Regions from separate parts of the Bradyrhizobium sp. 61 genome, predicted to be linked through region 2. Evidence: riboswitches for the same ligand, from Rfam matches in the RefSeq annotation. Region 2 holds a riboswitch; the other holds the start of a gene.
The links. Region 2 has a riboswitch for glycine ahead of IVB46_RS03225 (D-amino acid dehydrogenase). Riboswitches for the same ligand answer to the same signal wherever they lie in the genome.

Region 1 (15,646 bases), on a different contig from region 2:
GCCTTGCCGTCTTCGGTGACGCCGACGATGGCGACCACGCCGGAGCCGATCTGCTTCTTGCCGTCGTCCGCAAGGCTCTTGAGATCCTTCATCTCGATGCCCTCGACCGCGCGCGCCATCAGCTTGACGTCGCCGATTTCGCGCACGCCTGCGGCTGCGCCGTTCCCGACGGATGTACCGCCGCCCATCGCGAGCTTCTTGCGGGCGTCAGAGAGCTCGCGCTCGAGCTTCTTGCGCTCCTCCATCAGCGCTGTGATGCGCGCCGGAACGTCGTCGATCGAGGTGCGCAGCTCGTTGGCCGCGGTCTTCGCCAGCGCCATGGTCTCGTTGGCGTGCCTGCGCGCATAGTTGCCGGTCAGCGCCTCGATGCGGCGCACGCCGGAGGCCACCGCGCTCTCGCCGGTCAGCGTGATCAGGCCGATGTCGCCGGTGCGCTTCACATGGGTGCCGCCGCAGAGCTCGACCGACCAGCCGAGCGCGTTGGCACCGCGCTCCCGCGCGGTCCTGCCCATCGAGACGACACGGACCTCGTCGCCGTATTTCTCGCCGAACAGGGCGCGCGCGCCGGCCTCGCGCGCTTCATCGACTCCCATCACGCGTGTCGTGACTTCGTCGTTCTCCAGCACCACGTCGTTGGCGATGTCCTCGACGCGGGCGAGCTCTTCCGCCGTGATCGGCTTCGGATGCACGAAGTCGAAGCGCAGGCGGTCGGGCGCGACCATCGAGCCGCGCTGGGCGATGTGGTCGCCGAGCACCTGGCGCAGCGCCTCGTGGATGAGATGCGTCGCCGAATGATGCGCGCGGATCGAGGAACGCCTGCCGTGATCGACCTCGAGCTGCAGCGCGGTGCCGAGCTTCAGCTCGCCGCTTTCCACCGTGCCGACGTGAACGAAGAGATCGCCGAGCTTCTTCTGCGTGTCGGTAACGCGGAACTTGATGCCGCCCTCGCCGCTGAGCACGCCGGTGTCGCCGACCTGGCCGCCGGATTCCGCGTAGAACGGCGTCTGGTTGAGCACGATCGCGCCGGTCTCGCCGGCCTTGAGGCTCGCGGTTTCCTGTCCGTCCTTCACCAGCGTGGAGACCACGCCTTCGGCGCTCTCGGTCTCATAGCCCAGGAATTCGGTGGCCCCGAGCTTCTCGCGCAGCGGGAACCAGATCGCTTCGGAAGCCGCCTCGCCCGAACCCTTCCAGGACTCGCGCGCCTTGGCCTTCTGGCGCTCCATCGCGTCGGTGAAGGAGGCCTGGTCGACGCCGATGCCGCGCGACTTCAGCGCGTCCTGCGTCAGATCCAGCGGGAAGCCGTAGGTGTCGTACAGCGTGAAGGCGACGTCGCCGTCGAACATGTCGCCTTTCTTCAGAGACGCGCTCTTCTCGTCGAGGATGGCAAGGCCGCGCACCAGCGTCTTGCGGAAGCGGGTCTCTTCCAGCCGCAGCGTTTCCTCGATCAGGTTCTCCGCGCGCATCAGGTCGGGATAGGCCTGGCCCATCTCGCGCACCAGCGCCCAGACCAGCCGATGCATCAGCGGCTCTTTGGCACCCAGCAGCTGCGCATGGCGCATCGCGCGGCGCATGATCCGGCGCAGCACGTAGCCGCGGCCCTCGTTCGAGGGCAGCACGCCGTCGGAGACGAGGAACGCCGAGGAGCGCAGATGGTCGGCGATGACGCGGAACGAGGCGACCGTCTGCTCGTTCGGCCCGCTGCCAAGCGCGGACGCGGTCGCGTCGATCAGATGGCGGAACAGGTCGGTCTCGAACACGCTGTCGACGCCCTGCATGATGCAGGCCATGCGCTCCAGCCCCATGCCGGTGTCGATCGAGGGACGCGGCAGATCCACGCGCTCCTCCTTCGTCACCTGCTCGTACTGCATGAACACGAGATTCCAGAATTCCAGGAATCGGTCGCCGTCCTCTTCCGGCGAGCCCGGAGGTCCGCCCCAGATGTGATCGCCGCGGTCGATGAAGATCTCCGAGCACGGGCCGCACGGCCCGGTGTCGCCCATCGCCCAGAAATTGTCCGAGGTCGGGATGCGGATGATGCGGTCGTCGGAGAAGCCCGCGATCTTCTTCCACAGGCCGGCCGCCTCGTCGTCGGTGTGGTAGACGGTGACGAGCAGCTTGTCTTTCTTGAGCCCGAACTCCCGCGTGATCAGGGTCCAGGCCAGCTCGATCGCGCGCTCCTTGAAATAGTCGCCGAACGAGAAATTGCCGAGCATCTCAAAGAAGGTGAGATGGCGCGCGGTGTAGCCGACATTGTCGAGGTCGTTGTGCTTGCCGCCGGCGCGCACGCATTTCTGCGACGTGGTGGCGCGCTGATAGGGCCGCTTCTCGACGCCGGTGAAGACGTTCTTGAACTGCACCATGCCGGCATTGGTGAACATCAACGTCGGATCGTTGCGCGGCACCAATGGCGAGGAGGACACGATCTCGTGGCCGTTCTCGGCAAAGAAGTTCAGAAAGGTCGACCTGATCTCGTTGACGCCGCTCATGTTCATCCAATCGGGTGTGCTTGGACCCGCGATACGCCATCCAAACCGGGCATTTGGGCTGATATCTGCGGGTCAAAGCGCTTTTAGACAAGGCCAGCTGCGCTGTCCAGAAACTGTGCAAGGAGATCAGTGAGTTGCCGCAGGCGCGCAATCCCGTTTGCAATCCCGTTGAAAGCCGCCAGGTGCGCGTTGACAGGCTTGGCCGGCCTGTGGTCTGTACCCATCTGTATCGTACGGCCACGTCGGGAGAGACCGGCTTTGGTGCCGGCGCCGAAGGAGCAACCGCCCCGGAAACTCTCAGGCAAAAGGACCGCGTGGCTTTGACGACATCTGGAAAGAGGCGCCGACGGGCATAAGACCCGGACTGCGTCCGCCGACGGGATAATACTCTCAGGCACAGCGACAGATGGGGCTTCGACTGGTTGCTACCGGGGAATCGTCCCCGGGGAACCGCCGAGGGCCCCGTGATGCTTGCGCGCGACGACCAAGATTCCCTCAAACGTACGCCCCTTCACGGGCTTCATGTCTCCCTCGGCGGCAAGATGGTGCCGTTCGCGGGCTATGACATGCCCGTGCAGTACCCCGCGGGGGTCCTGAAAGAGCACCTCCATACCCGCTCCTCCGCGGGCCTGTTCGACGTCTCCCACATGGGCCAGCTCGCGCTTCGGCCGAAGTTGGGCAAGGTCGAGGACGCCGCCCGCGCGCTGGAGCGGCTGGTGCCGCAGGATATCGTGGCGATTGCCCCGGGACGGCAGCGCTATGCCCAGTTCACCAATCCGGACGGCGGCATTCTCGACGATCTGATGGTCGCCAATTTCGGCGATCACCTGTTCCTGGTCGTCAACGCCGCCTGCAAGGAAGCGGACGAGGCGCATCTGCGCGCGCATCTCTCGGACGACTGCATCATCGATTCGCTTCAAGACCGCGCCCTGATCGCGCTGCAGGGCCCGAAGGCAGAAGCCGCGCTGGCGAAATTGTGTGCAGAGGCCCCCTCCATGAAGTTCATGGACGCCGGCCCGCACAAGGTTGCCGGTCTCGATTGCTTCGTCTCGCGCTCCGGCTACACCGGCGAGGACGGGTTCGAGATTTCGGTCCCCGCGGCCGATGCCGAGCGCCTCGCCAAAACGCTGCTGGACAATCCCGATGTGATGCCGATCGGCTTAGGGGCCCGCGACAGCCTGCGGCTGGAAGGCGGGCTCTGCCTCTACGGCCACGACATCGACACCGCCACCACGCCGGTCGAGGCCGCGCTGGAATGGTCGGTGCAGAAGAGCCGCCGCAGCGGCGGCGCCCGCGCCGGCGGTTTTCCCGGCGCCGACAATATCCTCGCCCATTTTGACAACGGCGCGAGCCGCCGCCGGGTCGGCCTGCGCACGGATGGCCGCGCGCCGGTGCGCGAGGGCGCGCTGCTGTTTGCGGATGAAGCGGGCGGCGAGCCGATCGGAAAGGTCACCTCGGGCGGTTTCGGCCCGAGCCTGAACGCGCCGGTCGCGATGGGCTACGTGCCCACGGCATCGAGCGCGCTCGATACAAAACTCTTCGCCGAAGTGCGCGGCCAGCGGCTGCCGCTCACCGTCGCCGCCATGCCTTTCGTGAAAAACACCTACAAACGCTGAGGACTGAGAAAATGACCACGACGCTGTACACCTCCGACCACGAATGGCTGGCCATCGACGGCGACGTCGCCACCGTCGGCATCACCGACTATGCGCAGTCCCAGCTCGGCGACGTCGTGTTCGTCGAGCTGCCCAAAGCCGGCCGTGCCCTGAAGAAGGCGGAAGCCGCCGCCGTCGTGGAATCGGTGAAGGCCGCCTCCGACGTCTACGCGCCTGTTACGGGCGAAGTGCTCGAGACCAACGACGCGCTCGCCGCCGAGCCGGCGCTGGTGAACTCGGACGCGCAAGGCAAGGCGTGGTTCTTCAAGATCAAAATTGCCGACAAGAGCGAGCTAGGCGGCCTCATGGATGAGGCCGCCTACAAGGCACATACGGCGTGAGATGAAGCGAACTCTGACCTCATATTCGGTGTCATCACCCGCCTTGTGCGCACTGCGCACTGGGGCGGGTGATCCAGTACGCCGCGGCTTCTCGGCTCAAGCCGTGACGCCTGCGTTTACTGGATGCCCCGCCTTCGCGGGGCATGACGGCGACAGCGAAATCTAAAGCGAGGACCCATGATGACCGCGCACCGCAAATCCAATGGCGACACCGCCGCCACCTTCGTTCGCCGCCACATCGGCCCGTCGGCGCGCGACGTCACCGCAATGCTGGAGGCCGTCGGCGCCAAGAGCGTCGACGCGCTGATGGCGGAGACGCTGCCGGCCTCGATCCGGCAGGCCGCCCCGCTCGATCTCGGCAAGCCCTTGAGCGAGACCGAGGCGATCGCGCATATGGCCGAGCTCGCGCGAGAGAACCAGGTCTTCACCTCGCTGATCGGCCAGGGCTATTCCGGCACGATCCTGCCTGCGGTGATCCAGCGCAACATTCTGGAGAGCCCGGCCTGGTACACCGCCTACACGCCCTACCAGCCCGAGATCAGCCAGGGCCGGCTGGAAGCGCTGCTCAACTTCCAGACCATGATCTGCGACCTCACCGGGCTCGACGTCGCCAACGCCTCGCTGCTCGACGAGGCGACCGCCGCGGCCGAAGCCATGGCGCTCGCCGAGCGCCACTCGCGGGTCGAAGCAAAAGCCTTCTTCGTCGACAAGGACGTGCATCCGCAGACGCTGGCGGTGATGCGCACCCGCGCCGAGCCGCTGGGCTGGACCCTGATCGTCGGCGATCCCCTCGCCGATCTCGACAAGGCCGACGTGCTCGGCGCACTGCTGCAATATCCGGGCTCCTCGGGCGCCGTGCGCGACCTCAGGCCCGCGATCGCGACGTTGAAGGCCAAGGGCGCGCTCGCGATCGTTGCCGCCGATCTCTTGGCCCTGACGCTGCTCGCCTCGCCCGGCGAGCTTGGCGCCGACATCGCGATCGGCTCGGCGCAGCGCTTTGGCGTGCCGATGGGTTATGGCGGCCCGCACGCGGCCTATATGGCGGTGCGCGATGCGCTGAAGCGCTCGCTGCCCGGCCGCATCGTCGGCCTCTCCGTGGACTCGCGCGGGATGCCGGCCTATCGCCTCGCGCTGCAGACCCGCGAGCAGCACATCCGCCGCGAGAAGGCGACCTCCAACATCTGCACCGCGCAGGTGCTGCTCGCCGTGATCGCCTCGATGTACGCGGTCTATCACGGCCCCGAGGGGCTTGCGCAGATCGCGCGCAACGTGCATCGCCGCGCCGCCGTGCTCGCCGCCGGCCTGCGCAAGCTCGGCTTCGCGCCGCAGTCGGATAGCTTCTTCGACACGCTCAGCGTGGACGCCGGTGCCAAGCGCGCCGAGATTGTCGCGCGCGCGGCCGCCGAGAAGGTCAACCTCGGCGTTGGCGAAACCGCGCTCCGCATCGCGCTCGACGAGACCACGACGCCGGCGACCGTCGAGGCGGTCTGGCGCGCGTTCGGCGGCACGCTTGTTTACGCCGAGATCGACGCGACCACGCGCGAAGCGCTGCCGGAGGCGCTGAAGCGCGGGACCGCCTTCCTCACCCATCCCGTGTTCCACGCGCATCGCTCGGAAACCGAGATGCTGCGCTACATGCGCAAGCTCAGCGACCGCGATCTCGCGCTCGACCGCGCGATGATTCCGCTCGGCTCCTGCACCATGAAGCTGAACGCGACCACCGAGATGATGCCGCTGACCTGGCCGGAGTTCGGCAGCCTGCACCCGTTCGCCCCGCGCGAGCAGGCCAAGGGTTACCACGCACTGTTCGCGCGGCTTGAAAAATGGCTGTGCGATATCACCGGCTATGACGCGATCTCGCTGCAGCCGAATTCGGGCGCGCAAGGAGAGTATGCCGGGCTGCTCGCGATCCGCGGCTATCATGCCGCGCGCGGCGAGACGCACCGAAAAATCTGCCTGATCCCCTCCTCCGCCCACGGCACCAATCCGGCTTCGGCCGCGATGGTCGGCATGGACGTGGTGGTGGTCGCCTGCGAGAAGAACGGCGACGTCGACGTCAATGATCTCCGCGCCAAGGCAGAGAAGCACTCGAAGGATCTCGCCGCGGTGATGATCACCTATCCCTCGACGCATGGCGTGTTCGAGGAGCACATCCGCGAGATCTGCGACATCGTCCACGGCCATGGCGGCCAGGTGTATCTGGACGGCGCCAACCTCAATGCGCAGGTCGGCCTGTCGCGGCCCGGCGATTACGGCGCCGACGTCAGCCATCTCAACCTGCACAAGACCTTCTGCATCCCGCATGGCGGCGGCGGCCCCGGCATGGGCCCGATCGGCGTCAAGGCGCATCTCGCGCCGTTCCTGCCTGGTCACCCGGCGACGCAAGCCGAAGCACCGGTCGGCCCGGTCTCGGCCGCACCGTTCGGCTCGGCGTCGATCCTGACCATCTCCTACATCTACATTCTGATGATGGGCGGCGACGGCCTGAAGCGCGCCACCGAGATCGCGATCCTCAACGCCAACTACATTGCCGCGCGCCTCGATGCGCACTTCCCGGTGCTCTACAAGAACGCGAAGGGCCGCGTCGCGCACGAGTGCATCGTCGATCCGCGCGCGTTGAAGACGACGTCAGGCGTCACCGTGGACGACATCGCAAAACGCCTGATCGATTACGGCTTCCATGCGCCGACCATGAGCTTCCCGGTGCCGGGTACGCTGATGATCGAGCCGACCGAGTCGGAATCCAAGGCGGAGCTGGACCGTTTCTGCGACGCCATGATCGCGATCCGGAAGGAGATCGCCGAGGTCGAGGCCGGCCGCTTCAAGATCGAGGCTTCGCCGCTGCGTCACGCCCCGCATACCGTGCACGACATCGCCGATGACAATTGGAATCGCGCCTACACCCGCGCCGAAGGCTGCTTCCCCGACGGCGTCTCGCGCACCGACAAATACTGGTGCCCGGTCGGTCGCGTCGACAACGTCTATGGCGACCGCAACCTGGTGTGCTCGTGCCCGCCGGTGAGCGATTACGCGGAAGCGGCGGAGTAAGGGATTCGTAGCTTCGTAGCGTGGGCAAAGCGACTTGTCCGCCGTAGCTCGAAGAGCGAAGGCGGAAGCGTGCCCACCACCTTTGTGCGCGTTGGAATATGGTGGGCACGGCGCTTGCGCGCCTTTGCCCACCCTACGGCCCCGAACGCACATCTAGGGTGCAACCAGCGAATTGTTCTGTCGGTCCCAACGCCACAGCCGTTCGTTGGTCAGAAGCGTTCCGCCCCACCAGCGTCTGATCGGGGTTTGACGGCGGAAATCCTCCCGGCCTTCAAGGACCGCTTCCCCAAATTCGGTGAGCGATGGCCGGCTTCGGCGAAAGGCGGCGTTGCGGCCTCGCGCATCGTGCGGGGCCAGCGTCGCGAGTTTCGGATCGAGACCCGTGATCACCGGCATTGGGCCGGACCCAAGCCCTTCGAGCAGCGGGCCCAATTCCCATTGATCGAACACGCGCGTTTGCAGCGGACCGTCCGGTTGAAACAGCTCCTTGGTACGGTTGTGCCCCCGCGCAATCAGGTCGAGAAGCCGCGCTTCCGTCGTACCTAGTCCGGTGATTGGTGATGGCAGTTCTGCCAGCAATTGTTCCATCGCAGGCTTCAGGAAGGGCAGCCTGGGGAAATCCCTGCCGAGCAATCCGAAACAGAGCTCCGGCGTTGGCGCCCGGTAGGCTTCCCAGGCCATGTTGGCGATCTCGAAGTCGCAGTCCGCGACTTCCAATTCCCGCACCATACGATCGCGAAGCTCTGTGCCGTCCGCTCCGCGCAGATCGAAATTGACACGTCGCAATCTCAGACGATCGGTGATCGATGGATGGGACCGCAAATAATCGAGGATCCAGATCAGTTGCAACTGACTATTGGGCTTAGGGTCGAACCACAGCTCGATGAGATCGACGCCATAGGTCTCGCAAAACCAAATCAGGCCTGTCTCCTTGTGGGCGAGACCGGTCTGAGGCAACCGGCCAACAAGATCGGACCAACGCACCTCCGGATCGCCTCTGACATAGCCTCCCGTCAGGTATTGCTCGAGGTGATGCGAGGTAGGCAGTGGCCCCGAAACGAAGCGAAAGATGAACGGGACGACCATGTCGGCGCGATCCGCATGGGCAAGACCGACGCCGGACGAACTGGTCAGGATCACACGCTTCATTGCCGACGCGCCCCACAAAACGAAACGGGCACTGACGACGTCGGCAACTCAACGTCCTCAGCGCCCGCTCCTCGCGAAAGTTCTTCGCTGTTCGAGGCTTACTCTTCCGCCGGCTCCTCGCCGTCGGCGTCGCGCTCGGGGGTGCCGGCGAGAATCTGCTCGGCAATCAGGCCGGAGTTCTGGCGGATCGAGGTTTCGATCTTGGCGGTGATGTCCGGGTTGGCCTTCAAAAACGCTTTCGAGTTCTCGCGACCCTGGCCGAGGCGCTGGCTGTCATAGGAGAACCAGGCGCCGGACTTTTCGACGATGCCGGCCTTGACGCCGAGATCGAGGATCTCGCCCATCTTGGAGACGCCTTCGCCGTACATGATGTCGAATTCGACCTGCTTGAACGGCGGCGCCAGCTTGTTCTTCACCACCTTGACGCGCGTGGTGTTGCCGACCACTTCGTCGCGCTCCTTGATCGCGCCGATGCGGCGGATGTCGAGGCGGACGGAGGCATAGAATTTCAGCGCGTTGCCGCCGGTCGTGGTTTCCGGCGAGCCGTACATCACACCGATCTTCATGCGGATCTGGTTGATGAAGATCACCATGGTGTTGGATTTGTTGATGGAGGCCGTCAGCTTGCGCAGCGCCTGGCTCATCAGACGGGCCTGGAGACCCGGCAGCGCATCGCCCATCTCGCCTTCGAGCTCGGCCTTCGGCACCAGAGCCGCGACCGAATCGACCACCAGCACGTCCACCGCACCCGAGCGCACCAGCGTGTCGCAGATTTCCAGCGCCTGTTCGCCCGTGTCCGGCTGCGAAATCAGGAGCTCGTCGATGTTGACGCCCAGCTTGCGCGCATAGACCGGGTCGAGCGCGTGCTCGGCGTCGATGAAGGCGCAGATTCCGCCCTTCTTCTGCGCTTCCGCCACCGTGTGCAGCGCCAGCGTGGTCTTGCCCGAGGATTCCGGCCCGTAGATTTCCACGACGCGCCCCTTCGGCAGACCACCGATCCCGAGCGCAATGTCGAGCCCGAGGGAACCCGAGGACACCGCCTCGACATCCATCGACCGGTCGTTCTTGCCGAGCTTCATCACCGAGCCCTTGCCGAACTGGCGCTCGATCTGGGAGAGCGCGGCGGCCAGAGCTTTACTCTTGTCCATGGAAGATCCTTCGACGATACGCAGGGCAGTGTTGGACATTGGGTCGTGCTCCTTATGGCGAGGATTCGCTAGAGGGACAAACGATTGGCGGGGCGGGCCGGCGATAAAAGTAATGTACCCTATTTGTTCCAAGTTCGCAATATGTTCTTTCGCGGATTTTGGCGCTGGCCTGTTTCTGGCGACATTGGCCTAGCTTGAAATGACACGTGGCCTGTTTTGTTCTTGGCAACCGTACGGTGTATTAACGGACGGAACACGCCGTCATATATTACCGAAATTTCCCGGTTTTGGCATAATCCGCATAGACGCTCGTTCCGGTTGAGCGCAAGGTTCCCTCTCAATCGCGAGGGAAACCTATGACCGACAGACTTATTCAGGCAGGCATTGTCACCGTCGGCACCGTAAACGCTGGCCTAATCGTCTGGCTGATCCTGATGATTTGAGGCCGCCGCAGTTGGCGGCCTCTTTCATTCGAAAACGCCTTTCTTATCGCGCCCTGTAACCTCTTCGACCAGACGCGAGACATCGGCATTTCGTTTTGCCTTACGTAAGAACAGCGCAAGATAATCCGACAAGTCTTGGTAACTGTCAGGTGACAGATTTTGGCGCTGGCCTGTTTCTGGCGACATTGGCCTGGTTTGAAATGACACGTGGCCTGTTTTGTTCTGGGCCAACCATGCGGTGTATCCGCGAGCGGAACGTCGCCGTCACAAATCCGCAATCCCCAGCGAATCTTTTGCGGTGTCTGGCCTGTCTGAGGATGGCGCCGCCAGTCGTTGAGGGAGTCTGGGTGATGACGGAAAACACGCAGCAGCAGGCGGACAGGCGCAATCGGCTATTGGAAGCCGCTACGCAGGAAATGATCAAATTCGAACAGAAGGAAAATGAGTTCCGCAGGCGAGATCGCGAGGAGCGCGCGGCGGAGCTTCGTCTGCCTCTGGATAAGATCAACGTCCACTGAGCGGCGCCGACAGTTTCACACGACTGTCATGGCACGTTCCTAGCATTGTCATGCGACGGGGGTCCGGCGCGCGGCTCTCCGTCCAACCTCGGCCTAGACCACCAGATGGGCGGAGAGCTCGCCGACCTCCCGAACCATCGCGGCACGCCCGACCCACAACGTCCTTTCATCCGGATATTCTGATGATCAGAAGATCGCGGCCGTTGCAGGCGGTGGCCCGATCCCCTCTCCCCTCTGAGGTGTCCCGCCGCGTGACATAAAACCTTGGCACAGGTTGTGCACACTCATCATCACCGGGGTTTTGCATCCACCTCTCCGGGGCTGGAAAGCCGCCGCCCGCGCGACATTTAAGCGGGCGGCGTTTTTATTAATGTCGCAGTCCGACAGTCCCGCTGTCCTAATTGGGACGGCACCCGGATTTGGTACTGGCCTGTTCCCGCCGGGGCTGAGCGCGCCCCCCTACGCAAAGCGCGCACAGCCGAGACCGGCTCGCACATGAGCGAGTGGCTGACATCGCCGGGGCTTCAACCGCCAAAGCCAGCCTAGAAGCAGACGACGCCTGAGCTATCGCGTTGCCGGCATAGATCCGGATGCGTCCCGGCGTGGTCATTCGCGTTGGCGGCACCAACGCTTGAGGATGAAGGTTTTCCCAATTCTGCGGGAGTCCCGATGAACCTTGGCACGGGACGTGCCGACATAACGATATCGGGATTTTGCAGTTTCCCTCCCGGGGCTGGTAAGCCGCCGTCCGCGCTTCATTTAAGCGGACGGCGTTCTTGCTTCTGAAGCCCAACAAGCAACCTGTCCTGACTTGATGTTCCGAGTGTCCTGATTGGGACAGCACCCGGGTTTGGGCGTCGGCTGTTTCCGACCTCACTGTCCGATTTTGAAACGAGCTGTGGCCGGATTTGAAGTCGTTCAATTGTCGCGAGGTGAGACAGCACGTCGCGGCAGGACGCAGTCACCCTCCACCTGTCACCGAGCGGCCCTTGGCAATCTACCGGTGATTGAAAACGCCATCACGCTCGCGCCTCGCTTCCCTCTTGGAAAGAAGCAACGCGGCAGAGCTTCGCGAAATCCTTCAGGCGCTCCGCAAGAAACTGAACCAACGCCGCCTCGATTGGCCGCCCCCGTCTTGATCCGGCACCGCGTTGGCGCGGCTGCTGCGGCGACAGAAACCGAGGGGAACCAGAACACTCTTTCACCAAGGCGGACAAGCGGCCGCTTCGAAACGTCGCGGCCTGCGGGAACAAAGTTCATGCGAATGGACGATGACCGCATCGAGATCGTCTCGCTAGCATTCACGCGCCTCGTTCGCTCGGTTCGATTCAAGATGTTCTGCGAACAGGCTCAAACCGAAGAAGGGTCTGCCACTTCCAGCCACGACCGCTTCGATCAACGAGGTACGATGAATGGATCAATTGTACGCCGAGCGGTTCGATAGCTCCCAGAGTTCGGAACACCGCCCATTCATTTCGGTGGCAATACCCACCTTCCGCCGACCGGAGATGGTGCGCCGTGCAATTGAAAGCGTGCTGCAGCAGGAGCACGCCGACTGGGAAATGGTGATCAGCGACGACGAAGGTCCGGAAGGCGCGACTTGGAGCATCCTGTCCGAGCACGCGCGGAGCGACCCGCGCATTCGCGTTATCGAGAACCACCGCGGCCGGGGCCAGGTTGAGAATACCAACAACGCGATGCTCGCATGTCGCGGCGACTGGATCAAAGTGCTGCACGACGACGACTGGCTCACGCCAGGATCGCTTGCGACTTTTGCGGAATTGGCGAGGACGTACCCCGCCGCTGCGTTCATGACCTCCACATCTCATCTCGTTCAGGACAGCGGCATAAGGTACCGGCGAGGACGCCAGGTTTATCTGTATTCGGGCCAGCAGTGCCTGGCGGATCTCTATCTGGCGGGCAAGACCCGATTGCTTGGGATTGTCCCGTCGACCCTGCTGATCAACGGCAAGGTCATCCGGGCCGGTTGCCTGATGCGAAACTACAAGTCGATCAGTTGGGGCGTGGACCAACTGTTCTTTCTCGATCTCGCCTGCCAGGGCGACATGGTGGCGATCGACGACGGTCTTGTGTTCTACGACACGACCAACCACGCGAGCATCACGGCATTGGGATCGTTCCCTCAGATCGACCAGGAGACCATCGAACTCAAGCACCTCGCCTGGAGCCTTCTGGAGGATAAGCGCGGACTTCCCGATCCTGAAACGATGGTGCGTGCATTGCGGGTTGCCCGGCTGCGCACACGGATCCGTCAGCAGCCCCTGAGCGCAACGATCCGCGATGCGCTTCAAATCTTGCGCCCCTCGGTTTTGAAGGCGGCCAACCTGGCGATCCGAGCCTGGGCGCGCGCACCGGGTGCGATTGCAACCTTACCGGGGATCGCTCATTGCACGGATTTCCTGTGAGCTCATTCGGCAGTCCCGGCGTCAGAGTTGCCACAGCTGCGTTTGAGACACCGAGATAGGTGACCAAAAATCAGTCCCTCCCAAAGCCGCTCCCGTCTCCCGATCCGGAGCGCACCGAGGAAGCCGGACGGGAGTATGCCGCGGCCCATCGGTCGCGGGAATTTTTGGCAATGCGGCGGACTTGACTGCCGCGCGCCCGCATAGACATCGGGCGCAGCTGTTTCGATGATCGCCAGGCCCTTGCGCTCTCGGTCGGAGATCATCCAACCGATGCCAGCCATCCGAATGAAAAAATCTGCCCTGCGAGGGTGCCGGTCAGGCAATACGCAAGTCTCCGTGGCCTGCCAATCGAAGACGATAAGGAAACCGTGCCGGCCTCGAGATGCATTTGCGTATGCGAATGCGGGGCAGGAAAATTTGGCAATTATGTGCTGAAACGAACAGAGGCGCGGTGAGGGTCGACTAAACTCGGATTCGCTTGGTCTTTGCCAAGGGCCAAGCATCCCCAAGCGGCCCCGGCCTTCACCCCTATCAAGCCCCACCGGCCGGGGCCGTCTTCAGGGACGAGCCTGTTTCCTGGCGTGGCAGCCTTTGATTTCGGGAGTGACGCGATTTGTGGCGCAGAACACAACCTGACGACGAATACCTGTGGTAGGATGCGACGCATTGCAACGCCAAGGGTCGTCAGCGCCCCGCGTGGGAACCGTATTAGGGTTGAGCTGTTGACCTGTTTCATAGATGGGCTCAATTATGATCGACGCTGCTAAATGCGAGGAACTCGCAAATCAATACAAGGTCCTCTCTCAAGCATCCGGGGTTTCGGCGGAGAGGGCCTTCCTGTTGAAGAACATCGCCCGGAGCCTCACTGGCGTGGCGAGCCAATTGGACAGGCTGGCCGCCCTGACGAGAGACGAAGCAAGGGTCACGCCGCCACAGCTGTAGGCGGACGCAAGGCGGATCCAGACCGTCCGTAAAAGCAACTATGATTGACCTGGTTTCAATGGCGCGCCCCGCGTCCAGGTCTACGATTGCCCAACCTGCAAGCGGCGGTCCGGAATTCTCGTCGGCCAACGGGCGAAATAATTAGGAACGGTCCTCTCAAGGCGGGGTTGGCGGCGATACTCTCGCTGAGAGGCGGCGCCATGGTCCGGTACTTTTTCGATATCCGAGACGACACCGGCCTCTATGCCGACGAAGAGGGACTGGAGTTTCGGACCCAGCGCGAAGCAGAGATCGAGGCGACGCAAACGTTGAGCGGCCTCGCGCGCGACCTGGCGGGACACGAGGATCGAACAGACGTTGCGATCGAAGTCCGCACCGACGCCGGGCGGGTGTTCCAGGCCGCCCTCATCTTCGAGCCGCCGACGACGAGGCAGTAGGTCGCCACGGCTTGCCACAATGGGCGTGCACGTCGCGACGGAGCAACGCCGCCTCAGTTGGGCGGCCTCCCCATCTCATCATGCATCGATTTAGTCCCGGGCGCCCTGTGAGGGGTCCCGCCTGATCGGCCCATTCCCCGAAGCGTTCGCCCCGCTCATCGGGGATAGGCGATCCACTTCACTTTGCCCCTTCCACTTTGCCCCATCTCGGTCTGCCGTGCGGGCGGCGGTTCGTCGTCATGCCTCCGATCGAACTTGAATTTAACGCTACAATTTGTAACGCTCACATCAGTAGCGCTACTTTTCGTACCGTTCGATCAACCTCAGGAGGCATGATGAAGGCAATCCTCAAGATCGCTTTGGCGCTGTCTGTCCTCGCCGGCTCGGTGCCGGCGCAAGCCCAGATATCGAATGCCGCGACGGCATCGGGCGCCCCGAAGGTCGGCGTAAAGGTGACGAGGAAGTCTCAGTTGCACGACGGCTGCCACAGCCGGCACGCCCAGATGATTGGCAAGCCCTGTCGTTAGAAGCCCTGCCGCTAGAAGCCGTGCCGCTAGCGGGCAAGCGATTCAAAGATCAAGTGATTCAAAGATGATGAGAGGCCGCCTCGGTTGGCGGCCTTTTTGATTTTTGCCGATCCTCCGCATTCGTCACCCTTTGACTGAAGATGACGCGCATCAAAGACGCAGCCGCCGTGCGCCGTCATAATTCCGCAATCCTGCGGCATCGAAGCTTTCTGCGATGCCCGGCTTTCTTCGGGATGGAATCGCAACGATGGGGACCTGGAACATGACGGAAGACGCGCACCCCAATGCTGTCGGGCGCACTCACCTCCTGGCGGCGGCGCACGAGGAGATGGTGAAGTTCGAGCGGAAGGAAAACGAGTTTCGCAAGAAGGACCGCGAAGAGCGCGCCGCCGAACTCCGCCTTCCCCTGGGTGAGATCAAGGTCCACTAAGCCCGCCGGCGGGCGGCTGCGCCGCGATGGGCGGGTAGCCGCCGTACCGGCCGTCGGGAATGCGCGTCGCAGGATTGGGCCGGCAGAGCCAGCCCC
Region 2 (15,646 bases):
TCTCGGTCATGCTGGCGCAACCGGACAGCGCCGCGCCCGCCGCGAGTAGCGCCAGAAATGCGCCCGAGTCGCGCAGGCGAGAGGAAAACGAAGCAGCCATGCCGGATGAATAGTCCCCGTGGATTGAGAATGCCTAAAGCAACAACAGATGTCCGGATTGAGGCTTTGCCTTGCGCAGCCGGCTCGCTTAAGGAAGAACCGCCCATCCGGCCCGCGAAACGCGCCAATTCCAGACGGCCGGAGGTGGACTTAACTAGTTGATCTCGTTGGATCAAGCGGGCATGGCGGAATTGGTAGACGCAAGGGACTTAAAATCCCTCGGCGCGCAAGCGCTGTGCCGGTTCGACCCCGGCTGCCCGCACCATCGGAGCTGACGGGGCGAGCCTCCGCCCAAAGGCGGACGAAAGACCGATGCAGTCACGAACCGGCTGGAGTCCGCGCGGGGCAAGGCGCCGTCCTTTTCCGGCGGACACCGCGGTATGCGTTATGACTGCGCGCCTTCCGTCTCCAGTCGCTTCGGCTCGGCGCGAAAGTCGAGCAGCAGGATCCAGAAACTTGTCAGCGCAATGATGAGGAGGATGAAGCTGCCCTCGAATGCCGTCCCCAGAATCGAGATCAGTGCCGGAAAGGCGAGACCGACGGCGAGGAACGCTGCAAGTGACAGGGCCGGAAGATCGACGACGAGGATCGCGGCATAAAGCGCGAGCTCGAAGTAGGCATATTCCTTGAGGCGCGGCGAGCTGAGATAGAGCGCAAACATCGCGAATACCGTGATGCGCATGGCGACGCGCGGATGATCGATCAGCCAGCGATCCAGTCGCGCAAGAAGTGATCCGCCTTCCCGCACTGGCTCGCTCGCGACCACGCGCAGGATGGACAAGGCGGACGGCACCAGCACGAGCGCGAGTGCTGCGAATGCATAGGTCGCGAACGTCGCCGCCTTGCTGTCACCGAGGCCGGCATGATCCATGAGGTCGCGCGCCGCCAGCAGCAGCGACGGATTGATCTCGAAGAGATCGACGAGATGCTGGTCGGGGATCTTTCCGCCCATCGCTAGCTGCCAGCTCGCGAACAGCTCGGGGTACATCAGCCGCGATATCTGGATCGGCAATGCGAAGCTGAACGCCGCAACCGCGATCAGCATGAGCTTGCGGCCGCGTGGCAGCGGCAGGAAATAGAGCGCGGCCAGCACGGGAAAGAACACCAGCTTGAACGATGTCACGAGGCCGAGCAGCGCGGCGCCGGCGAGCCGCAACGGAAAGCTGCGGCCCTCAGGCGCGTCGGACGCCGACCGAGAAAGCAGAAACCTCAGCGCAATCGCGGTCAGCACGCCGCTCAGGATCGCGAAATTGCCGGACGCCTGCACCCATTCGAAACCGACGAACGCGCCGAGCGTGCAGAGCACCCTCAGCGCAACATCGCGCGCGCCCGGGCGCGTTCGGCCAAGACCGGGCAAGAGGAGCCCGCAAAGCACGGCGAGAACAGGAAAGATGCCTTTGTAGTGATCGACCAGAAATCCACCCGCGCACAAGGGGCGGAAGACATCCAGAGTCACCGGCAGATAGGGATAAGAGAGCTTGGTGCCCTTCAGGTTCTTGACGAAATAGGGATCGAGCCCGCCGGCATACGCATCGACCGCCGCGCAATTGACGCGGGTGTCCCAGCCATATTTCATATCGAGCACGGCGTCGTTGGCGAGATTGCCGAGCACCAGCAGTGCGGTCAGTGCGATCAGGCAGGCAAGCCAGAAGTTCCGCCGCGAAGCCATGTCGGCCGAGGGTTCCAACCATCGTGCTGCACCGGTGACATCGGACACAATCGGATACCTTGTTTGGCTAGGCTTCTCCCGGCGCCAACGCGGCGCCAGCCCGTGCCACCATGGACAGGATGGGTTGCGGATTCATCTCCCCTGTGCGTTGCGCTCGCGCTTATGGTGAATCCTTGGTTGCCAGCCGTCCGCCTGGACAGCAGGGGAACCGGTTCCGCGGCCGCGACCGCCAGATCCGTCGTCCCGCCCCTACGGCGACGAACGGGCGGCAAGCCAGGCATCGACTGCTTCGCGCGTGTCCCGGGTCGCCGCCATGCGTGCGAACTGCTCGCTCTCGATGGCGAGGCCTTCCGAGATCGAGACGTTGAGGCCCCGCGTGGTGGCGGTGATGACGCGGGCGACCGCCAGGCGCGAATGCCGCGTGATGCGATCTGCCAGCGCGAAGGCTGCGTCCAGGAGCTGCTCGTGCGGCACGACGTGGTTGACCAAACCGATCTCATGAGCCCGCTGTGGTGAAAAGGAATCTCCTGTCAGGAGATATTCGAGCGCCCGCTTCCGGCCTGCGAGCCGTGGCAGGCGCTGCGTGCCGCCGAAGGTCGGCGTGATGCCGATCGCGATCTCGGGCTTGGCGAAGCTCGCCCGCTCGCTCGCGACGGCGAGATGCACGGCTTCCGTGATCTCGCAGCCGCCGCCGAAGGCGATGCCGTTCACGGCGGCGATGATCGGCTTCGGAAACGCCTCCATGCGCGCCGTCATCGCCTGCCCGCGCCGCACGAAGGCCTTCACCGCCGCATCCGGCCCGGATTTCACGCTCTCCGAGAACTCGGCGATGTCGGCGCCGGCCGAGAAGGCGCGGTCGCCCGCCCCGGTCAGGATCACGGCGCGGATATCGGCATCGTCCTCGATACGATCGAGGATCGCCATCAGGCGGTCGACGAGGGCGTAGCTCAGCGCATTGAGCTTGTTCGGGCGGTTGAACGTCAGCAGCGCGACAGCGCCTCGCGTTTCGGAGAGTACGAGATCGGACAAGTGCAGGCTCCTTCCAGGTCGAATTCCAGGTCGAACAGGCGCGGAAGTCAGCCACAGCGATCTTGTCGTGTATACTCACTAGGCAGTATATATTGGCGATGTCAGGCAAAGGCGACACCACGCGCGAGCAGATCGTCATCGCGGCGACGCGCCTGTTCTATGGCGAAGGCATCAGGGCGGTGAGCATGGACGCAGTCGCCGAGAAGGCCGGCGTCACCAAGAAGACGCTCTATTATCACTTCACCAGCAAGGACGAGCTCGTCGCCGAGACCATCGCGGCCAGGGACCAGCCGACGCTGGAGCTCTATATGCGCTGGTTCGCCGAGACCGAGGGCACGGTGGCCGACAAGGTCCGCGGTCTCTTCACAAGGCTCGGACGCTCCGTGGATACGCCGCGATGGCGCGGCTGCGGATTCCTGCGCACCATCGCCGAGCTCGCAAACACGCCGGCACATCCCGCGGTCAAGGCCGGCGCGGCGCACAAGAAGCGTTTTGAAGCGTGGCTCGACACCGAATTGCGCGAGCACGGCGTTGCCGGTGCAGCGGCGCTCGCGCGCCAGCTCGTGATCCTGCTCGACGGCGCCACGACCGTGATGCTGATCCATCGCGATCTCGACTATGTCGACACCGCGGGACGATTGGCACTCGGCCTGGTCGAGCAGGCCCTTAGCGCACGATGATGGACGAGGCAGCCCTTCCCGAGCCCGGCGACATCACCAATTCTTGTGCACCCGCCTGTCAGCCATCCCGAAACATGGGTTGTGCGACGCAGCATAACCGATCAAAAAGCCTCTGATTTTCAGAGGTGAGCTTTGTCCGACGTCAATGCCGACGATTGGGTGTCCTCGGGACACCGGCCCATGGGTTTTCCAGAATTCGTCATCGTGATCGCGTCCATCATGGCGCTGAATCCGCTTGCGATGGACATGATGCTGCCGGCGCTGCCCAACATCGGGGCAGCCTTCGCCATTCCCAACGCCAACCATCTTCAGCTGGTGCTCTCGACCTTCCTGATCGGCTTCGGCGCCGGTCAGTTCGTCATGGGCCCGTTGTCGGACCGCTTCGGCCGCCGCCCGGTGCTGCTCGGCGGCATGGCCGTCTATGCGGTGGCGAGCGTGCTGGCGGTCGCCGCGCCCTCGTTCGAGACGCTGCTGCTGGCGCGCGCGCTGCAAGGGCTCGGCACGTCGGCAACGCGCGTGATCGCCACCTCAATCGTGCGCGACTGTTATGTCGGCCGCCGGATGGCGAGCGTGATGTCGCTCGCCATGATGGTGTTCATCGCGGTGCCGGTGATTGCGCCCTCGTTCGGGCAGGCGGTGCTGCTGGTCACGCAATGGCGCGGCATCTTCGTCGTCCTGATGCTCTACGGGCTGCTCGCGCTCGCATGGAGCGTGCTGCGGCTGCCTGAAACCCTTCCCGAGTCCGAACGCAGGTCGCTGGCGCCCGCAGACGTACTCTCGGCGTTCCGGCAGACCGTGACCAACCGCCAGACCATCGGCTATGCGACGGCCGCCGGCAGCGTGATAGGCGCGCTCTTTGCCTATGTCTTCTCGGCGCAGCAGGTCTTTACCGGCGTCTATCATCTCGGCCACTATTTCCCGATTGCCTTCGCCGCGATCGCGGCCGGCACCGCGATCGCCGGTTTCCTCAATGCGAAGCTGGTCGGACGGCTCGGCATGCGCGTGATCTCGCACGGCGCGCTGACGCTCTACACCGCGGTTGCGGGCGTGATGCTGCTGACGGAAAGCCTCGGCATGCTGCCGCTCTCCTTGTTCATGGTGCTGTCCGCCCTGATGATGTTCTCGTTCGGCATGATGGTCGCGAACTTCACCGCACTGGCCATGGAGCCGCAGGGCCATATCGCCGGCACCGCCTCCTCGCTCTACGGCTCGATCACGACGCTGATCGGCATCGTCGTCGGCATGGCGATCGGGCAGAGTTTCGACGGCACGCTGCTGCCGTTCTCGGTCGGCTTCTTCCTGTCGACGCTGGCGGCGCTTGCGATCGTGCTGGTGGTGGAAAAGGGACGGCTGTTCAAGCCGCATCATCGTCCCTTCGCATGAGGAACTTCCCGGCCGCGTCGATGTTGTACTGCAGCAATTCGAAAGGCCGCCTCATGGAACCGGAACATCGCGAAGACAACACCACCCCGGATCGGGCGGAAACGGAGCGCCCGACGCCGGGCGCCGACCGAACTGCGTTCACTCCCCCCTTCGCGAGCGAAGGCCTCGAGCGAATCCGCGACAGCCACTGCTGAGCGCAAAGCCTAGTTCGTCGGGCGCCTGCTGGCGCTGAAGTCCTGCGCGGCGCTCTCGGGCGTCGCGCTGCTCGTTCGCGGCGGCACGATCAGCACGACCACGTCCCGCGTCAGGCCGGGCTTGCCCCATAGCGTCGCCTGCACGGTGAACTGGCGCCTGACGAAATGCTCGGCGCGCGCGGACACCGACTCCATCCACCTGCCGCAATAGTCCTGGCCGCTGAAACAGAGCGCGGCCCAACCGCGATCCAATGTCGTCTTTCGCGGCATGCCCCACGTGTACTGAAATTCGAACGGCCGCGCGTAATACGGATGGTCCGGACTGTAGAACGCGGTCGCAAAGGCCAGCGAATCGTCGCCACTGACGGCGCTGAGCGGCTCCCCGGTCAGCTCGTGCCATTCCCGGGTGAGCTCGTTGGCTACCTGCGCGTAGAAATACCGGCCCTCTTCGTAGCCGTGATTGTTGCGATAGACGGCGTGAATCGGGGCGGCGACGAAGACAGCGGCGAGCCCAACGATTGCGGTGATGACCGTGACATTGACGGTGTAGAATCTTTCGATCGGGTAGCGCGTGCCGCAAACGATCAGCACGACGAACAGGAACAGCCCTTGCAGCGCCCATAGCGACGGCAGATCGGTGCCCATCGCCAGCGACGTCAGGACCGGCAGTACGATCGTGCCGATCGCAACGTAAAAAAGAAGCCGCAGGCCGGAACTCATCGCGGCGAAGTCGGCCGCAAATTGTTTCAGCCGTGTGCCGGCGATGATCACCCAGAAGACGGCCGATACGCTGATGGCCGCCACGAGTCCGAGCAGGAAGTTCCGCACCTCGCCGAGCGAGCTCACGAAGTTGCCGTTGGCGTGCGCCATCGCGTAGGTGAAGGCCGACGCGCCCGTCGTCGCGAGCCAGTAGATATGCGGCGACAACACCGCGACCCCGACCACGACCGATATCCACGGCGAAGCGGACGCGAAATAGGCGCGGCGCGCGGGATGCGCCAGCGCGGCAAATGCAAAGCTCGCCACGAGGAAGACCGAATAATATTTGCCGACCATCGCCAGCGCCGTGGTGCATCCTACGGCGACCGCCCAGGCCGCGCTGCGGGTCTCGAACGCGCGCAGAAAACACCAGGTCGCGAGCGGCCAGAGCGCAAGCAGCACCGTATTGGCATTGAAGCGCTGGGCGTGGAATTGATAGGCCGGCGTCAGCATCAGGAGCAGCAGCACCAGGATGCGCTTGTGCCCGGTCACGAACTGCCGTGCGATCCGGTCGACGAAAAACAGGGCGAGCCCGGCATTGGCCATCGCCATCAATTGCAGCGACCAGTCACTGAGCGGGAAGACGGCGGTCCACACCGCCGTAACCCAGCCCATCAGCGGCGGATGCTTGTGGTAGCTCCACGCGAAACGGCGCCCGAGCGTCCAGGCCTCGAGGGTATCAGGGTGCAGGCCGCTGCCGGCATAGGCGACGGCCAGATAGATCGTCCAGAGCGCGACAAAGCACACAATGAGAAGCGGAACGGCCCAACCCGTCTCGACGCCGTCGAGCCAGCGCAGGAAAGGCCGCCGCCATCGCGCCGGCGCGCGATCGGACCGCTCGGCCATCGCCCGAAATGAAAAATCAATCGACACGGGACTCAAATGCAGGAAGGAAGTGATGTGCGAACTGCGCACATCTATTTCAAGTCAGAAACAAATAGCAATGATTGGACACTGGAAGAGTTAAAAGCTGACGCGAGGCTGACAAACGAAAACGGCGCCGCTGATGACAGCGACGCCGCGTAACGCTCGGGGAAGGCGCGCTGGCGCGCCCTCGCTTTACTCGGTCTTGTCGATGTTCCAGAACACCGGCGTCGCCGGGCCGTCGAGCACGCCGGTGAGCGACTTCCGCCACGCGCTCGGCGCCAGATACTGGCCGAGCGGCACGTAGATCACCTGGTCATAGGCTTCCTTCTGGATCTCGGTCGCGATCTTCTTCTGATCGTCGAGCGAGGCGGCGCGGACGAAATCGTCCTTGAGCTTCTCGATCTTGGCGTTTTCCGCCCAGCCGAACCAGCCCTTCTTGCCCTGGCCCCCGATCGACAGATTGGCGATCGGGTTGGACACGTCGGCGCTGACCCAGTTGGTGAAGAACATGTTCCAGCCGCCCTCCTTCGGAGGCTTCTGGCTGGCGCGCCGGCTGACCACCGTCTGCCAGTCGGTCGCTTGCGCGTCGACCTTGAAGCCGGCCTCGCGGAGCAACTGCACCGCGACCGTCGGCTGCGCCTTCAGCGTCACGACGTCGCCGGGCACCATGACCACGACGGGCGTACCGTCATAGCCGGACTCGGCGAGCGCCTTCTTGGCTTCCGCCATGCCGTTGCCCTTGACCAGCGATTCCGAGCCGACGTCGGTCGCGAACGGCGTATCGCAGATGAAGAACGCACCGCAGATCTTGTAGTATTTGGGATTGCCGACGAGCGCGTCGAGCACGTCCTTCTGGTTCATCGCCAGAAGTGCGGCACGGCGGATCTTCGGATTGTCGAAGGGCGGATAGAGGAAGTTCATGCGCCCAAGGGTCTGGTAGCCGAACTTGTTCAGCGTCTCGGTCTTGAGGTCGGCATTGCCTTCAAGCACGGGCAGCAGATCCCACGGCGGCACTTCCATGAAGTCGATGTCGCCCGATTGCAGCGCGTTCACTGCGGTCTGCGCATCCGGCATGGTGATCCATTCGACGCGATCAACCTTGACCACCTTGCCTCCGGCAGTCCAGCTCGACGCCTCCTTGCGCGGCACATAGTCGGTGTTCTTGACGTACACCGCCTTCACGCCGGGCTGGAATTCACCCTGCACGAACTTGAACGGACCCGAGCCGATCTGCTCGGGGATCTGCTTGTCCGGCGGCGTTTCGGCGAGACGCTTCGGCATCATGAAGGCGACGCGCGAGGACGGCTTGCCGATGGATTCGAGCACGAGGCCGTAGGGCTCCTTCAGCTTCAGCGTGATCGTCTTGGGGTCGGTCGCCTCGATGCTCGCAGTAAACTGCATCATCTGCTGGCCCATGCCGTCGACCGCGGCCCAGCGCTTCAGCGAAGCGGCGCAGTCTTCCGCCGTCACCGGCGTACCGTCGTGCCACTTCAGGCCGTCGCGCAGCGTGAAGGTGTAGGTGAGCTTGTCGTCGGAGATCTTCCAGTCCGCCATCTGCGGCTGGATCTTGAAATTCGAGTCCGTCGCGATCAGCGTGTCGTAGACCATGTAGCCATGGTCACGCGTGATGTAGGCGGTGGTGAAAATCGGATCGATGATGCGCAGATCCGAATGCATCACCGCGGTGATGGTCTTGCTGGCGGCGGCAAGTACCGGCGAGGCCATCGCCGTCGAAAGCGCAACGACCGATAGCGCAAGTGTGGAGGCGAACGCGCGACGCCCCCGGCGCATCAAGCTCAACATAAAAGTTTCTCCTGACGTGAAACTGTTCAAAGGCACGTTATTGGTTGAGCATTCGGTTCGTTCTTTAGGCGAACTAACCTCATGCGATGCCTTTGTCTTTCGAGACTTGCAGACAGTGTTGAGCGCGTCAATCCGGTTTCGCTGCAGCCCCAAGCGGCGCGCCCACGGGCTCCACAAAGATCGGTTTGGCTCTACAACGCTTTCCGCCAGTCCCGTCCGCGCCAATGCAATGCGCGTTCCATCTTTCGAATCTTGAGAGACATTAAGATGAATCCAGCCAATCTTCCCTTCGATTCCGAGGCGATGCTCGAGGGCCTGCGCACCTGGGTGGAATGCGAGAGCCCGACCTGGGACGCAGGTGCCGTCAACCGCATGCTCGATATCGCAGCGCGGGATATGGCGATCATGGGTGCGACGATCAAACGCATCGGCGGTCGACAGGGCTTCGGCGGCGTGATCCGCGCGCGCTTCCCGCATCCGAAACAGGGCGAGCCGGGCATCCTGATCGCCGGCCACATGGATACCGTCCACCCGCTCGGCACCATCGAGAAGCTGAAATGGCGGCGCGAGGGCAACAAGTGCTACGGCCCCGGCATCTACGACATGAAGGGCGGCAACTATCTCTCGCTGGAAGCGATCCGGCAGCTGGCACGCGCTTCCTTCACCACGCCGCTGCCGATCACCGTGCTGTTGACGCCCGACGAGGAAGTCGGCACGCCCTCGACGCGAGACATCATCGAGGCGGAGGCTGCGCGCAACAAATATGTGCTGGTGCCCGAACCGGGCCGCGCCGACAACGGTGTCACCACCGGACGTTACGCCATCGCGCGTTTCAATCTGGAGGCGACGGGCCGGCCGAGCCATGCCGGCGCGACATTGGCGGCCGGACGCTCGGCGATCCGCGAGATGGCGCGGCAGATCCTCGCCATCGACGCGATGACGACAGAGGACTGCACCTTCTCTGTCGGCGTCGTGCACGGCGGACAATGGGTCAATTGCGTTGCCACGACCGCCACCGGCGAGGCGCTGTCGATGGCCAAGCGCCAGGCCGATCTCGACCGCGGCGTCGAGCGGATGCTGGCGCTGTCGGGCACGTCCAATGATGTCACGTTCAAGGTGACGCGCGGCGTCACGCGCCCCGTATGGGAGCCCGATGCCGGCACCATGGCGCTTTACGAGAAGGCGCGCGGCATCGCCAAATCGCTCGGCACTGAGCTGCCGCATGCGAGCTCCGGCGGCGGCTCCGACGGCAACTTTACCGGCGCGATGGGCATCCCGACGCTCGACGGCCTCGGCGTGCGCGGCGGCAACGGCCACACGCTGGAAGAATTCATCGAGGTCGAGAGCCTAGTTGAACGCGGGCGCCTGATGGCCGGCTTGCTGGCGACGCTCGACTGACGACGCAGCCTTCGCACTGCACAATGCGTTGGCAGTCGCGGTTTAAATTTAGCCTTGTCTAAAAATGAGGCGCATCGTACTGCTCGATTGTCCACGCGACGATGCGGGAGAGATCGCAACGAGAGTTCAGGCTTTCGTTGCGGCGCCGACGGAGCAACCGCCCCGGAAACTCTCAGGCAAAAGGACCGTATCGTCAGGACGATCTGGAGAGAGGCGGCGCGATCTTAGGATCGTGACGTCCACCGAAGGGGATAGTCCGGAGCTGACCTCGCCGAGGTCCGCAACGGATCAAGCTCTCAGGTAACCGTGACAGATGGGGCGCCGCCAACGGCCTTTGGCCGGCGGTTAGCCGACTCTAACTCACGGGAGCCCCGAACCTGCCATGACCCATATCGCCATCATCGGCGCCGGCATCACCGGCGTAACGACCGCCTATGCCCTGCTCGAACGCGGATACAAGGTGACGGTGCTCGACAAGCACCGCTACGCCGCGATGGAGACCTCCTTCGCCAATGGCGGACAGCTCTCCGCCAGCAATGCCGAGGTGTGGAACAGCACCGCAACGATCCTGAAAGGCCTGCGCTGGATGTTCCGGCGCGATGCGCCGCTGCTGATGAACCCGCGGCCGAACTGGCACAAATATTCGTGGATGAGCGAGTTCGTCGCCAATATCGGCAACTATCGCGCCAACACGGTTCAGACCACGCGGCTCGCGATCGAAGCTCGCAAGCATCTGTTCGAGATCGCAGAGCGCGAAGGCATCGACTTCGATCTCGAACGTCGCGGCATCCTGCACATCTATCACGACAAGAAGGGTTTTGAATCCGGCCTGCAGGTCAATGCGCTATTGAAGGAAGGCGGGCTCGATCGCCGCCCGGTGACGCCGGAGGAGATCCGCGCCATCGAGCCGACGCTGCGCAAGGACTATTTTGGCGGTTTCTACACGCCGTCGGATGCGACCGGCGATATCCACAAGTTCACGCGCGGACTTGCGGAAGCCTGCAAGCGGCGCGGCGCGACCTTTATCCACGAAGCCAACATCGATTCCATTGCCCAAGCAGGTGGCGGCTTTGTCATCGGCTGGGCTGATCTTTCGGCCAGTGATGCTGTCGCATCCGCGCGCGGCATGCTGAAGGCTGATGGCGTCGTGGTCTGCGCCGGTGTGGCCAGCCGCCACTTCGCCGCCCTCCTCGACGAGCGCGTCAACGTCTATCCGGTGAAGGGCTATTCGATCACCGTTCAGCTCGACACTGCCGCAAGCCGCAATGCGACGCCGACCGTGAGCCTGCTCGACGAAGCCGCCAAGATCGTCACCAGCCGGCTCGGCGCCGATCGTTTCCGCGTCGCAGGCACCGCCGAATTCAACGACTTCAACCGCGACATCCGCGCCGACCGCGTGCAGCCGCTGGTCGACTGGGTGCGCAGCAACTTCCCCGGCGTCGAAACGTCCAAGGTCGTGCCCTGGGCCGGGCTGCGGCCGATGATGCCGAACATGATGCCCGTGGTGCGCGCAGGACGGATGCCGGGCGTGTTCTTCAACACCGGCCACGGCCATCTCGGCTGGACCTTGTCGGCGGCGACCGCGCAGATGATTGCCGGGACCATCGACGGCTGGCGCGGGCTCAACGCACCGCCGACCGCACCCTCACTCAGGGTTGAGCGCGAGTTCCGCCATGCATCCTGAGTGGCCGATATCGGAGGCTCGGCGGCCTCTTGCGACCGCCCTGCCCTTGGCACACAATTTGCTCCGAAAGGTCGGCTTCTCCGGCCGGCTTTCCAGCCCGAGTGACAGGCGTGCATGATAGACAGAACCGATTCCACGGGGGCCTCCCGGCCCCACAAGTTCCGCAGCCGGAGATAGGTGCATGCTAGGTTATCTCATTCGCCGCGTTCTGGCCGCGGTGCCCGTGATGGGCGTCGTCGCGCTGTTCGTCTTCCTGCTGCTGCGGCTGACGCCGGGCGATCCCGCCGCAATTCTCGCCGGCGACAACGCGACGCCGGAGCGGCTGGAACGCATCCGCGACTCGCTCGGCCTCAACGAGCCGCTGATCGTGCAATTCATCACCTGGGTGAACAAGCTGCTGCACGGCGATCTCGGGACGTCGCTGATCTCCAACCTGCCAGTCATGAAGATGATCAGCCAGCGCGTTGAGCCGTCGATCTCGATCGCGCTCTCGACAATCATTCTCGCCGTGATCGTCGCCGTGCCCCTGGGCGTCATCGCGGCGTGGAAGCACGGCACCTGGATCGACCGTTTCGTGATGGGCCTCTCCGTGCTCGGCTTCTCCGTGCCGGTGTTCGTGGTCGGCTATCTCCTGATCGAGGTCTTCGCGATCGACCTTCGCTGGGTGCCGGTGCAGGGCTTCCGCAGCATCTTCAACGGCTTTGGACCGTTCTTCGAGCGCATCATCCTGCCGACCTGCGCGCTCTCCTTCATCTACATCGCGCTGATCGCGCGCATGACGCGCGCGGCGATGCTCGACGTGCTCGGTGAGGACTACGTCCGCACCGCCCGCGCCAAGGGCATCAACGAGGTCGCCGTGATGATGCGCCATGCGCTGCGCAACGCCGCGGTGCCCGTCATCACCGTGATCGGCACCGGCTTTGCGCTGCTGATCTCCGGCGTCGTCGTCACCGAGAGCGTGTTCAACATCCCCGGCATCGGCCGCCTCACGGTGGACGCGGTGTTGGCGCGCGACTACCCAGTCATCCAGGCGATGATCCTGCTGACGTCGCTGATCTATGTCGTCGTCAATCTCCTGATCGACGTCGCCTACACGCTGCTCGATCCCCGGATCCGGTACTAGGGCTAAGGATAGCAACAAAAATGTCCGTCGATAGCCTTCCCCAGTCGTCCATTCCGATCACGTCGCCATTGCGGCCGCGTTTCGGGTTCCTCACCTCGACGCCGATCATCGCGGCGGCCACGATCTTGCTCGCGCTGATCGTGCTGGTCTCGATCCTGGCGCCGCTGATCGCGCCGCACGATCCGGTCCAGCTTGCACCCTCGCAGCGGCTGAAGCCGGCCTCGGCGCAGTTCCTGCTCGGCACCGACGCCTATGGCCGTGACCTCTTGTCGCGCGTCATCTATGGCGGCCGCATCTCGCTCCTGATCGGCATCGGCTCGGCGATCCTGTCGATCGTCATCGGCCTTGCGATCGGCCTGGTCTCCGGCTTCTTCAAGCTGGTCGATGCCGTCCTGATGCGCGTCATGGACGGCCTCATGGCGATGCCGAGCATCCTGCTCGCGATCGCCGTGGTGTCGCTGTCCGGCGCCAGCATCTGGACCGTGCTGGTCGCAATCACCATCCCCGAAATACCGCGCGTGGCACGCCTGGTGCGCTCGGTCGTGCTGTCCGCGCGCGAGGAGCCTTACGTCGAGGCTGCGATCTCGGTCGGCTCCAGCCTGCCGAAGATCATGTGGCGCCATCTGATGCCGAACACGATCGCACCGCTGATCGTCCAGGGCACCTATGTCTGCGCCTCCGCGATCCTGACCGAGGCCATCCTCTCCTTCCTCGGCGCCGGCATCTCGCCGGAGACGCCGACCTGGGGCAACATCATGGCCGAGGGCCGCCAGTATTTTCAGCTCAAGCCGACGCTGATCTTCTGGCCGGGCCTGCTGCTCTCGATCGCCATCCTCAGCATCAATCTGATCGGCGACGCCGCCCGCGACGCCCTCGATCCCCGCATGAAGCAGCGGGAGGGCAAGTGATGACGGATCAAGTGATGACCAACCCAGTTCTCGACATCAACAACCTCGTCGTCTCCATCGGCAAGAAGCCGAAGGGCGCCAACATCATCGACGGCATCTCGATCCAGGTGCACAAGGGCGAGACACTGTGTCTCGTCGGCGAAAGCGGCTCGGGCAAGTCGGTGACCTCGCTCACCACGATGGGCCTGCTGCCGAAGGGCACGCTGGTTCCGACCGGCGGCAGCGTCAAGCTGGTCGGCGAAGAGATTCTCACCGCGACCGATCGCCGACTGCGCCAGCTCCGCGCGACGCAGATGGCGATGATCTTCCAGGAGCCGATGACCGCGCTCAATCCGGTGGTGCCGGTCGGCCGCCAGATCGACGAGGTCCTGCGCGCCCACACCGATCTTGACGCCAAGGCGCGGAAGAAGCGCATTCTCGACATGATGGAGCAGGTCCGCCTGCCCCAGGTCGAGCGCATCTTCGCCTCCTATCCGCATCGCCTGTCCGGCGGCCAGCGCCAGCGCATCATGATCGCGATGGCGCTGGTGCTGGAACCGAAGCTCCTGATCGCCGACGAGCCGACCACCGCGCTCGACGTCACCACGCAGAAGCAGATCCTGACGCTGATCCGCGACCTCCAGCGCGATCACGGCACGGCCGTCCTGTTCATCACCCACGACATGGGCGTGGTTGCCGAGATCGCCGACCGCGTCGCTGTGATGCGGCAGGGCCGGCTGGTCGAGACCGGTCCGCTCGAGACCGTGCTGCGCAACCCGACCATGGAGTACACCCGCAATCTGCTTTCCGCGGTGCCGAGCCTGGTGCCGCGCGCGGCACGGCCCGAGACCAAGGAGCCGGTGGTGCTGGAGGCCAACGAGCTCGGCAAGGTCTATAAGGAACGCGCCTTCTTCGGCAAAGGCCGCGAAGTCGTCGCCGCCGACAAGGTCACGCTGACGCTGCGCAAGGGCCGCACGCTCGGCATCGTCGGCGAGAGCGGCTCGGGCAAGTCGACGGTGGCACGGTGCATCGTGCGCCTGATCGATCCGACCTCCGGCGGCGTGCGCCTTGCCGGCCGCGAGATCGCCGACATCTCGCGCCGCCTGCTCCAGCCGCACCGGCAGAAGATCCAGATCGTGTTCCAGGATCCCTATCGCTCGCTCAACCCGCGCATTACCGTCGGCGAGAGCATCGCGGAAGGCCCGATCAATTACGGCACCTCGCATGCCGATGCGATGAAGCGAGCGCGCGAACTGCTCGAGCTCGTCGGCCTGCCCGCGGACGCAGTGACGCGCTATCCGCACCAGTTCTCCGGCGGCCAGCGCCAGCGCATCGCCATTGCGCGTGCGCTCGCGCTCGACCCCGACGTGCTGGTCGCGGACGAAGCGGTCTCGGCGCTCGACGTCTCGGTGCAGGCGCAGGTGCTGGAACTGCTCGACGAGATCCAGAACCGGCTCGGCATCGCCATCCTGTTCATCACCCACGATCTGCGCGTCGCAGCCCAGATCTGCGACGAGGTCGTGGTGATGCAGCACGGCCGTGTCGTGGAACAGGGCCTGGCCGCCGAGGTGCTGACGCATCCGAAGGAAGCCTACACCAGGGCGCTGCTGGAGGCCGCACCGGGCCGCGGCTGGGATTTTGCGAACTTCAGGCCGGTGTCGGAAGGCGTCGCGGCGACGGCTTAGGTTTGTCCACTCGTCATTGCGAGCGGAGCGAAGCAATCCAGAGTCCCTCTGCGGAGACGGTCTGGATTGCTTCGCTTCACTCGCAATGACGGGTAGCGACCATCATCATTCGAAAATGACTTAAAGCCATGCGCGGCGGCATGGGCTCCTCGCTTGCCCCCGCCTCGAAGCCAAGGCTAACGTCGCGCACTTTCAAACGCTGGACCAGAATTAATGACACGTATCGCCGTCGGCGGCTTCCTGCACGAGACCAACACGTTCGCCCCGACGAAGGCGACTTTCGCGGACTTCCAGCATGGCGGCGGCTGGCCGGCCATGACGGAAGGCGCCGACGTATTGAAGGTGATGCGCCGCATCAATGTCGGCCTCGCCGGCTTCGTCGACAG

Region 1: it holds a riboswitch for glycine, as region 2 does, so the genes downstream of both, gcvT (glycine cleavage system aminomethyltransferase GcvT) here and IVB46_RS03225 (D-amino acid dehydrogenase) in region 2, are expected to answer to the same signal.

Annotation. Positions count from the first base shown of each region.
Region 1 is NZ_JADPIU010000028.1:3,435-19,080, forward strand. It holds gene alaS (alanine--tRNA ligase) at 1-2,486, opposite strand, end outside; glycine riboswitch at 2,720-2,808, shown strand; gene gcvT (glycine cleavage system aminomethyltransferase GcvT) at 2,954-4,102, shown strand; gene gcvH (glycine cleavage system protein GcvH) at 4,114-4,482, shown strand; gene gcvP (aminomethyl-transferring glycine dehydrogenase) at 4,663-7,530, shown strand; gene IVB46_RS09730 (hypothetical protein) at 7,684-8,679, opposite strand; gene recA (recombinase RecA) at 8,778-9,866, opposite strand; gene IVB46_RS09740 (hypothetical protein) at 10,621-10,788, shown strand; gene IVB46_RS09745 (glycosyltransferase family 2 protein) at 12,201-13,214, shown strand; gene IVB46_RS09750 (hypothetical protein) at 14,357-14,593, shown strand; gene IVB46_RS09755 (hypothetical protein) at 14,929-15,120, shown strand; gene IVB46_RS09760 (hypothetical protein) at 15,383-15,550, shown strand.
Region 2 is NZ_JADPIU010000008.1:91,226-106,871, forward strand. It holds gene IVB46_RS03180 (twin-arginine translocation pathway signal) at 1-100, opposite strand, end outside; tRNA gene IVB46_RS03185 (tRNA-Leu) at 276-364, shown strand; gene IVB46_RS03190 (hypothetical protein) at 485-1,768, opposite strand; gene IVB46_RS03195 (crotonase/enoyl-CoA hydratase family protein) at 2,018-2,797, opposite strand; gene IVB46_RS03200 (TetR/AcrR family transcriptional regulator) at 2,896-3,477, shown strand; gene IVB46_RS03205 (multidrug effflux MFS transporter) at 3,610-4,860, shown strand; gene IVB46_RS03210 (glycosyltransferase family 39 protein) at 5,064-6,659, opposite strand; gene IVB46_RS03215 (ABC transporter substrate-binding protein) at 6,873-8,483, opposite strand; gene IVB46_RS03220 (M20/M25/M40 family metallo-hydrolase) at 8,751-9,881, shown strand; glycine riboswitch at 9,976-10,079, shown strand; glycine riboswitch at 10,083-10,196, shown strand; gene IVB46_RS03225 (D-amino acid dehydrogenase) at 10,264-11,565, shown strand; gene IVB46_RS03230 (ABC transporter permease) at 11,747-12,688, shown strand; gene IVB46_RS03235 (ABC transporter permease) at 12,709-13,596, shown strand; gene IVB46_RS03240 (ABC transporter ATP-binding protein) at 13,611-15,260, shown strand; gene IVB46_RS03245 (M81 family metallopeptidase) at 15,474-15,646, shown strand, end outside.